Regions from separate parts of the Rhizobium sp. NLR10b genome, predicted to be linked through region 1. Evidence: riboswitches for the same ligand, from Rfam matches in the RefSeq annotation. Region 1 holds a riboswitch; each other region holds the start of a gene.
The links. Region 1 has a riboswitch for cobalamin ahead of HJB91_RS10690 (CbtB domain-containing protein). Riboswitches for the same ligand answer to the same signal wherever they lie in the genome.

Region 2: another riboswitch for cobalamin. It lies ahead of bluB (5,6-dimethylbenzimidazole synthase); the one in region 1 lies ahead of HJB91_RS10690 (CbtB domain-containing protein).
Region 3: another riboswitch for cobalamin. It lies ahead of cobU (bifunctional adenosylcobinamide kinase/adenosylcobinamide-phosphate guanylyltransferase); the one in region 1 lies ahead of HJB91_RS10690 (CbtB domain-containing protein).
Region 4: another riboswitch for cobalamin. It lies ahead of nrdH (glutaredoxin-like protein NrdH); the one in region 1 lies ahead of HJB91_RS10690 (CbtB domain-containing protein).

Annotation. Positions count from the first base shown of each region.
Region 1 is NZ_JABDWV010000005.1:355,810-358,003, forward strand. It holds gene HJB91_RS10680 (bifunctional diguanylate cyclase/phosphodiesterase) at 1-40, opposite strand, end outside; gene HJB91_RS10685 (histidine phosphatase family protein) at 518-1,072, opposite strand; cobalamin riboswitch at 1,129-1,279, shown strand; gene HJB91_RS10690 (CbtB domain-containing protein) at 1,305-1,514, shown strand; gene HJB91_RS10695 (CbtA family protein) at 1,625-2,194, shown strand, end outside.
Region 2 is NZ_JABDWV010000012.1:150,433-152,626, reverse strand. It holds gene HJB91_RS20520 (HAMP domain-containing methyl-accepting chemotaxis protein) at 1-636, opposite strand, end outside; cobalamin riboswitch at 959-1,146, shown strand; gene bluB (5,6-dimethylbenzimidazole synthase) at 1,188-1,877, shown strand; gene HJB91_RS20510 (DUF2865 domain-containing protein) at 1,881-2,194, opposite strand, start outside.
Region 3 is NZ_JABDWV010000002.1:419,856-422,049, reverse strand. It holds gene cobW (cobalamin biosynthesis protein CobW) at 1-753, opposite strand, end outside; gene cobU (bifunctional adenosylcobinamide kinase/adenosylcobinamide-phosphate guanylyltransferase) at 760-1,281, opposite strand; cobalamin riboswitch at 1,613-2,010, opposite strand.
Region 4 is NZ_JABDWV010000029.1:7,655-9,848, reverse strand. It holds gene HJB91_RS29450 (heavy metal translocating P-type ATPase) at 1-155, shown strand, start outside; cobalamin riboswitch at 541-767, shown strand; gene nrdH (glutaredoxin-like protein NrdH) at 1,030-1,251, shown strand; gene nrdI (class Ib ribonucleoside-diphosphate reductase assembly flavoprotein NrdI) at 1,265-1,678, shown strand; gene nrdE (class 1b ribonucleoside-diphosphate reductase subunit alpha) at 1,657-2,194, shown strand, end outside.

The sequences.
Region 1 (2,194 bases):
TGCATTGCCTTCCGGCTCTGCTCTGGAAAAACACCGGCATTATGCCTTCTCCAACTCCACCCGCGCCGAGATATCACGAAAGTCTGAAATGTTCGTTGAAACCAGAAGGCGAATTATCGGAGGGGGCGGTTTGCGGTGAGCCGCCGGCAGACGGATAGCGTTGCGATGCGGCCAGGACCGGCACTGCGGCTGTTTCGCCGGTCCCGTTCAGGAAGAATGTTGCTACAGGTGATTGGGCCGAAAAGATGCCCAGAAGAACGAAGGCGAGCGTGCTGACGCATCGCTCGCCTTTTCCAGTGCTTCAGGCGGTGACGATCAGCAGCGGAACGCTGAGGATGAGACCGGCCAAAACCGTGAACGTGGCGACGCGCATCAACCGCAGGCGCCGTGTACGCTCTCCACTCCAATCATATGTCATTCTTCCATCTCCTTGGGACAAGGAAGTAGTCCCCGCAAAACCGGGTTCAACAGCAATGACGCGATTTGCTTGTGCAAGGCTGGATAAAATAAGGAATCTCTAATGCTGGAAGCGCAGCGACCAGCGGCTTCCGTTGCTGGTCATCCGAAGGATGGCGAGTGGCTCGACGTCGCTCAGCCAGAAGGAGGAGGGTGGCGCCTGAAGCACGTGGGCGACTGCAGCCCGGATGACGGCCGCGTGGCTGATGGCGATCACGTGACCGCTTCGGGCGGACTGGGCATCCATCCAGCCAGCGACGCGCTTTCGCAGGTCGAAAACACTCTCGCCGCCGTGAGGGGCCACCCCCGGCTCGGTCATCCAGGCCGTGAGGTTTTCCGGCTCTTCCGCCTCGATCGCCTCGATCGGCCTGCCAGCCCAGCGGCCATGGTCGCAATCTCGAAGCGACGGATCAATCTGCGCTTCGAGACGGAGCGCCTCAGCCGTCTGGAGGGCGCGCATGGCGGGGCTTGTGACAATACGATCGGCGTGGGGGAGGGCGGCCATCCTGGCTGCTTCTTCCACGGCCTTTTCTTCCAGCGGTTCGTCGAGCGGAAACTGGGCCTTGCGGTTCGCCGACGTCGCGCCGTGGCAGATCCAGGTGAGGCGCATATTCACGATTGTTCTGATCTCCGATGACGGGATGGGGACGGCCTTTGCCGGCTTCGTGAAGTTTCGTTGACAGTCTCTTCGGCGTGAAGATATAACCGTGCTGTTGCGGGTTTGGAAGCCGGTGGAAATCCGGCGCGGTCGCGCCACTGTGACCAGCGTGTCGAAACTTCTTCACGCTGGAAGTCAGACCCTGCCGCACAACACTCTTTCGACTGAACGCGTCATTCCGGAGGAATACATGTCTGACACCACTTTCGCGCCTGTCGCGGCGCCGGCGCAGATCCCTGTAGGGGAAATCCTTCCCTGGGCGATCTTCGGCGGTCTGCTGATGCTCATCGTTCTTTATTTCGTCGGCACCGAGGAGGGCGCGATGGCGCTGTTCAACGGCATGTATGTGCACGAATTCGTGCATGACGGCCGCCATCTCCTCGGATTTCCCTGCCACTAAAGCGCATCGCGATCTTTCGGATTCGCTTCTCGCGCTTTAGGTCTTTGTTTTACGCATGTCGTTATCGCAAAACCGCTGCACAGTTTTGCGCGACAAGGGGGAATACTGACATGGTTGGAAAGCTTCTGCTTCGCGGCATGCTCGCGGGCCTGATTGCTGGCATCCTCGTTTTCGCGTTCGCCCATACCTTCGGCGAGCCGCTGGTCGATGCGGCAATCGCCTTCGAGGAAGCGAGCGCCCAGGCGGCGGGCGAAGCTGCCGAACCTGAAATCGTCAGCCGGGCCACGCAGGCCGGCCTCGGCCTTTTCACAGGCGTCATGGCCTACAGCATCGCCGTCGGCGGGCTTTTTTCGCTCGCCTTCGCCTTCGTGCACGGCCGCTTCAGCAGCCTATCGGCGCGCGGCACCTCGGCCGTCATCGCCATTGCCGCCTTCGTGGCGGTCGTGCTCGTTCCCGCCATCAAATATCCGGCCAACCCGCCGGCTGTCGGCAATCCCGATACGATCGGCGCCAGGACCGAACTGTTCTTCCTTATGATCGTTGTTTCGCTCGCGTCGCTGATTGCCGCGATCGCGCTGTCGCGCCGCCTTGGCGAGCGCTTCGGTCTCTGGAACGGCGCGATTATCGCCGGCGTCGCCTATCTCGTCTTCATCGGCTTCGTGCTTTATCTGCTGCCGCCG
Region 2 (2,194 bases), on a different contig from region 1:
AATTCGTTTGCTGAGGATCCTGAGCGGCCTGCCAACGAGGCTGCGCATGGCGAGGAGGAAAGCGATGACGGCGAGAACGGTGATGGCGGACTGCGTGAGCAGCGAAACGAGGACCTTCTGGCGGACTTCGGAAGTGATTTTTTCGACAGACCAGTTCGTGACGATGTAGCCGGTTGTCTTGCCCGACTTGTCCAGCGGCAGCGGCGCGATAATCGTGACCAAACCGGCGGACATTCCGCTGTCATCGATCGTCGTTTTGTCGGGTTTTGCGCTGAGGCGGGTCGCCAGGTCGGCCGGCGTTGGCAAACCGGAAACGCCGTCGCGGGTCCAGCTGTCGACGGCAGCGAGCTCTGCGTTGAATGCGGCAAATTGCACAAGATCGAGCGAGGGATCGTCACGATACAGCGAATAAGCCTCGCGAACGGCGTTCGCCTTGCCCCATTTGACGCCGCCGGCGGCCAGAGATGCAAACTGCTCCGCATCCTTGGACCAATTTGCGTGGGCGCCGTCAACCAGCGCCCGGGTTTCATACATCCATGTATAGGTGGCCAAGGCGGAAATGCCGCAGAGATTGACGGCAACGATAATCGCCGCCAGCTTGGCTGTCAGGGGCATCGTTTTCAAGAATTGGAACATCCGTGGAGCCTGGAATTGCGGCTCGGTCGACCATCTTCGCGACCGGCACATCAGCGCGGCATCGACGCTGACGGTCACATCACGAGCGCTCATGCCCATGTCGGAGTTTGCGACCCAAAACGCGCAAAGGCAGTGTGGATTTGATGTGTGAATAAATCATAAAGTAGAGGAGGATGGGCGGGCACACAGAGGCTGTTTCCTCCTGCGACCAAAAGATCGCCGAGGAGGGGGTTGTCTGCCCGGTGATCCGCCCCTCGATCAGCCATATGCAGCCGTGGTTTCAGGTTCGGTCTGCGTGCACTTGCCGCCGCGTCGGTTTCCTGAAATAGATGCGCCGTCAGGTGCCCGCCGTCCAGGCGGGAGAATCGGGAATCCGGTGCAAGGCCGGAACGTGCCCAACGCTGTAAGGCCGACGTCTGCCGCTTCATCGCGCCACTGGCTTTTGCCGGGAAGGCTGCGGCAGATGGATGAAGCCAAGTCAGAAGACCGGCCTGGCGAGATAGACCCAACCCGCGCGGACGGCGGGCGGTTGCGTTGTTGGGGATTTGACGATGCGACCCTTTGATGCGGATGCCCTTTCGGCGGCGTCCGGTTTTTCGCTGGCTGAGCGCGAAGCCGTGTATCACGCGATCATGACGCGGCGTGACGTGCGCAGCCAGTTCCTGCCCGATCCGTTGCCCGACGACGTCGTGGCGCGGCTCCTGACAGCCGCCCATCATGCGCCGTCGGTCGGCTTCATGCAGCCATGGAATTTCATTCTGGTGAATAGTCCAGCTGTCCGTGCGCGCGTGCGCGACGCCTTTGCCAAGGCCAACGAAGAGGCGGCGTCGATGTTCGAAGGCGAGCGGCGGCAGGCCTATCGGTCCCTCAAGCTCGAAGGCATCGTGGAGGCGCCGCTCGGCATATGCGTGACCTGCGATCCCACTCGCGGCGGCAGCGTGGTGCTGGGACGGACGCACAATCCGCGGATGGATTCCTATTCGACCGTTTGCGCCATCCAGAACCTCTGGCTTGCGGCCCGCGCCGAAGGGGTCGGCATCGGCTGGGTCAGCATCTTTCGTGAAGGCGACCTGAAATCAATTCTCGGCATACCCGAGCATATCGAGGTGGTCGCTTGGCTCTGCGCCGGCTTTGTCGATCGGCTTTATGATGAACCGGAACTCTCGGTCAAAGGCTGGCGGCAGCGGCTGCCGCTCGAGGAACTGGTTTTCCACGACGGATGGGGACGCAACGACCCTTAGCAATTACTGCTGTTGTGGTTGCGGGCCCGGCGTCGCCGGATTGGCAAGGTCGATCGAGCCCTGGTCGCCAGCAAGGAATTGCGGGCCGACCTGACGGACCTTGTTCTGCGTGGGGTCGTAGGGACGCTCGGGAACGGATGGCTGCGGCGGGACTGCTGCTGCCGCAGTATCTTTCGCCGGCGGATTGGTGCGGACCGTCGTGATCGAGCCCTGCTGCGGCGGTTCGCCCAGGGTCTGCTTGCCGCGCATCTCCTCGTAATAGGCGGTCAGATTGCAGGCGCAGGTATTTTTCTCGCCGGGAGCGCGGTTCTTGTAGG
Region 3 (2,194 bases), on a different contig from region 1:
GTGTGGCGCCCCATCCTCGTGCTCCAGCTCGTGATGGGATTTGCGGTTGGCGATATCGTCTTCCGCGCCGATGCCGAGGCCGAGCAACACGCCTGCCGGCACCTCGCCATTCCTGGCCTCGATCATGACCGGCTTGCGGGCGATGCGGGAGGCGACTTCGTTCTTCACGCGGCCCAGGCCATCCCCATCGATCAGGTCGGTCTTGTTGAGGACGATGAGATCGGCGCATGTGAGCTGGTCTTCGAACAGCTCCTCGATCGGGCTCTCGTGATCGAGCGAGTCGTCCTCGACGCGCGCCGCCTCGACAGCAGCATGGTCATCGGCGAAACGGCCGGCGGCAACGGCCGCACTGTCGACAACCGTAATGACGCCGTCGACGGTCACCTGGGTGCGGATATCAGGCCAGTTGAAGGCGGAGACCAGCGGCTGCGGCAGGGCGAGGCCGGAGGTTTCGATGACGATATGGTCAGGCCGCTGTTCGCGCTCCAGGAGCTTCGTCATCGTTGGAATGAAATCGTCGGCGACGGTGCAGCAGATGCAGCCATTGGTGAGCTCGATAATGTCGTCCTCGCTGCAATTCTCCGCGCCGCAGCCCTTCAGCACCTCGCCATCGACACCGAGATCGCCGAATTCGTTGATGATAAGCGCAATCTTTTTGCCGCCGGCATTGGTGAGCAGGTTGCGGATCATCGTCGTCTTGCCGGCGCCAAGGAAGCCGGTGATGACGGTTGCGGGGATTTTCTGCTGGATCATGGAACTTCAACCCTTCATTTTCAGCGGCAGACCGGCCGCGATGAAATAGACTTCGTCGGCCTGCGCCGCGATTATTTGGTGCAGCCGTCCGGCATGATCGCGAAAATCGCGCGCCATCCGATTGTCAGGCACGATGCCGAGGCCAACCTCGTTGGAAACGAAGACCAGCCGCGCCTTGGCGCCAGGCAGGAAATCAGCGAGCGCGGCAAATTCCACAGCCATCTCGCGCTCCGCCATCATCAGGTTGGTCACCCAGAGAGTCAGGCAATCGACAAGCACAATGCGCCCCTCGCCGTCGATCGCGGCAAGCACGCCGAGAAGATCGAGCGGCTCCTCATGCGTCGTCCAGGAAGGGCCGCGATCGGCCTTGTGCTGGGCAATACGCGTCTGCATCTCCTCGTCCCAGGCACGGCCGGTGGCGAGGTAGTGGCGCTCGTCGCCGCTTGCCATAACGAGATTTTCGGCAAAACGGGATTTGCCGGAACGGGCGCCGCCGAGGATGAGGGTGTGGGAGGGGGCAGCCGTCATGCCCAGACAGTCCTATGACCGGATGCGGTACCCCGCCCCACCTCATTCCTGTGCTTGTCATAGGAATCCAGCCACGGCGCGTCGGCGCCGTGAATAATTCTATGCTGCCGTGAAGGGATTCTCCTGTGCCCAAGGACTTGGGCCCGCTGGATTCCTGTGACAAGCACAGGAATGAGGGAGGAAAGGAAACTCCTTCCCAGCGGCCCCGTGCCGGACGGCGGCGGCATCTGCAAGTCAACTTCCAAGCGCACCACCAGAGGCGGCGCTGAATTCAATCGTTCAGCCAAAACAACCTCCGTGCTGGCAGCGGGTCTCTTGCCCAGGGTTGGGCTTTTCGCCCGGCACGGAAGGCAGGTCTCCTGGCTCGCGGTTATCGGCGGCGATCGGGGCGAACCGGAAGTCCGGTCGCCCCTGATCGTGCCAGCGGATCTGCCTCGCCTTCCCGGCTGCCTCGGTGAAAAGGTGGACGATTCGTAGAGATAGAGGCGTCCGACCCCGGTTGATCACCATGCATTTCCAGTGGCTTTTCCGGCATGCCGCCCATCCCGCCCGCCTGCACGATTGCAGCCCGCCGGCCGAAAGGGTTCGATGCCGGATGGAAGACCCTGACCGCTCTACAGTCGCGCGGTCGGCTGTGATGAATGCGCCCGATGTGGGTCCGCCCCGTCACATTCCCTTTTCATCCGGAAGGCGAAATGCCGATCCGGAACCATCCGTTATCCCTGGGATGGTTAGGCAAGCCGGGGGGTGAAGTCAACCGACCTTCGAAACCGCTCCAGCTCCAGACTGCGCAAAAGATCGGCCAACACCACTGACCCTACCGGAAATATCGTCTATTATCAGCGGCTTACGTCATAAATATTTGACCCGACCGTCGGCTTTTCGCCGCAATTGCGTTGCAAGGCGACTGCAC
Region 4 (2,194 bases), on a different contig from region 1:
TTGAGAATATCACCATTGCGATCGGGCTGAAGGCTGTCTTCCTGGTGACGACGATCGCCGGCATGACCGGGCTCTGGCCGGCGATCCTCGCCGATACCGGTGCCACGGTGCTGGTGACGATCAACGCGCTCAGGCTGCTTCGTGTACGGGGATGAATGTTTTGCCGGTGGCGGTTTGAAGACCAGCGATTCGGGGCCGGTCATCCGTTAGGTCGGCGCTCAGTTTGCTGACAAGGTCTCATGCTCGGCCTTGTGCCGAGCATCTCACCACTGCAATTATCTGGCAGGAAAGCTCTTATTTTCAGAATGGACCTGGGTGGATCGTCGGCACAAGGCAGCACAAGGCCGAGGATGACGTCGCGGGTTTTGCGTCGTCTATCCGCAGCCTGGCAGCTGGCTATAGGCCAGCCCCACCACGGTCATCTCCAAGCCTGTTTTCGTTAAGCTTTCGTTGTCCATGTTTTTCACAGGAATGCAGCGATTTCAAACCTGCCGTAACGCAATGCACAAACCATCCGTTGACGTGAATTACGATTCGCGTACTATATCTAGTGTTCAAGGTTCCTTCGATTCGTGAGGATCGCGGGCTAAGACGGGAATACGGTGCGCTGCGCCATCATGGTGCGACAATGCCGGAGCTGCCCCCGCAACTGTAAGCGGCGAGCAACTGTCCGATTTCAGGTCACTGGAGCATGATGCTCCGGGAAGGCTGGGGCAGGGTGCTTCGACCCGTGAGCCAGGAGACCTGCCTCGAACGAAACGTCCACGGGCGGGGTGTCCGGAAGGTCGCGTGCATGAAGCGGAATGATCCGTGTCTGTTGCGCTGCCCCGAACGTCCGCATGAGCATTTCGGGGGTTTGAAGTCATGTCGAGAACATCAAAGCCGCCGCCCGTGCACATCCTGCGAGGGATGATGTCGGGCGTTTAAAGCGCCAACTTTGCCAGATCATTATCAAGCGTTGCCCCGGACGTCGCACGGCGCCCGATCCCAGTCCTGTGTCCTGCATTCACTGACATCACGAGGAAGATGATGAGCGTTACCGTTTACAGCAAGCCGGCCTGTGTCCAATGCACGGCCACTTACCGCGCCCTCGATCGCCTGGGCGTCGATTATGAGATCGTCGATATTTCCGAGGATGCCGAAGCGCTCGATCGCGTGCTTGGCATGGGCTACATGCAGGTTCCGGTCGTCGTTGCCGGCGAGCAGCATTGGGCGGGCTTCCGCCCCGACATGATCAGCGCGCTCTCCTGACCGGAGAAAAGCGGTGGGGCTGATCGTCTATTATTCCAGCCGATCCGGGAACACCCATCGTTTCGTCGAGAAGTTGGGATTGCGCGCGACGCGCATTCCCGTCGGCGCTGAAGACATCCACATTCGCGAACCCTATGTGCTGATCTCGCCCACCTATTGTGGGGACGGCGGCCCAGGGATCGTCAAGGGCGCCGTGCCCAAGCAGGTGATCCGTTTCCTCAAAGAGGCGGAAAACCGCTCCAACATCCGCGGCGTGATTGCCGCGGGCAACAGCAATTTTGGCGAGACCTACGGGCTTGCCGGCGACGTCATCTCGAAGAAGTGCCAGGTGCCGTACCTCTACCGGTTCGAGCTCCTGGGAACAGCCGAGGATGTCGCCAATGTCAAAGACGGGATGGGACGATTTTGGACACGGGAACAAATCTGACGCGGGATACAGGCGCAAAACCACTTAAAGCGGCCGAAACACTCGACTATCACGCACTGAACGCGATGCTGAACCTCTATGACGATGAGGGCAGGATCCAGCTCGACAAGGACCGCATGGCGGCCAAGCAGTATTTCCTGCAGCATGTGAACCAGAACACCGTGTTCTTTCACAATCTCCGGGAAAAGCTCGATTACCTCGTGACCGAGGGCTATTACGAGCGGGAGGTTCTCGACCAGTATTCCTTCAATTTCGTCCGCGGCCTGTTCGATCAGGCCTATGCGCGGAAATTCCGCTTCCCGACCTTCCTCGGCGCTTTCAAATATTACACCAGCTATACGCTGAAGACCTTCGACGGAAAGCGCTATCTCGAGCGCTATGAGGACCGCATCTGCATGGTGGCGCTGACCTTGGCGCGGGGCGATGAGGCGCTTGCCCGTGACATGGTCGACGAGATCATTTCCGGGCGTTTCCAGCCGGCGACGCCGACTTTCTTGAATGCCGGCAAGAAGCAGC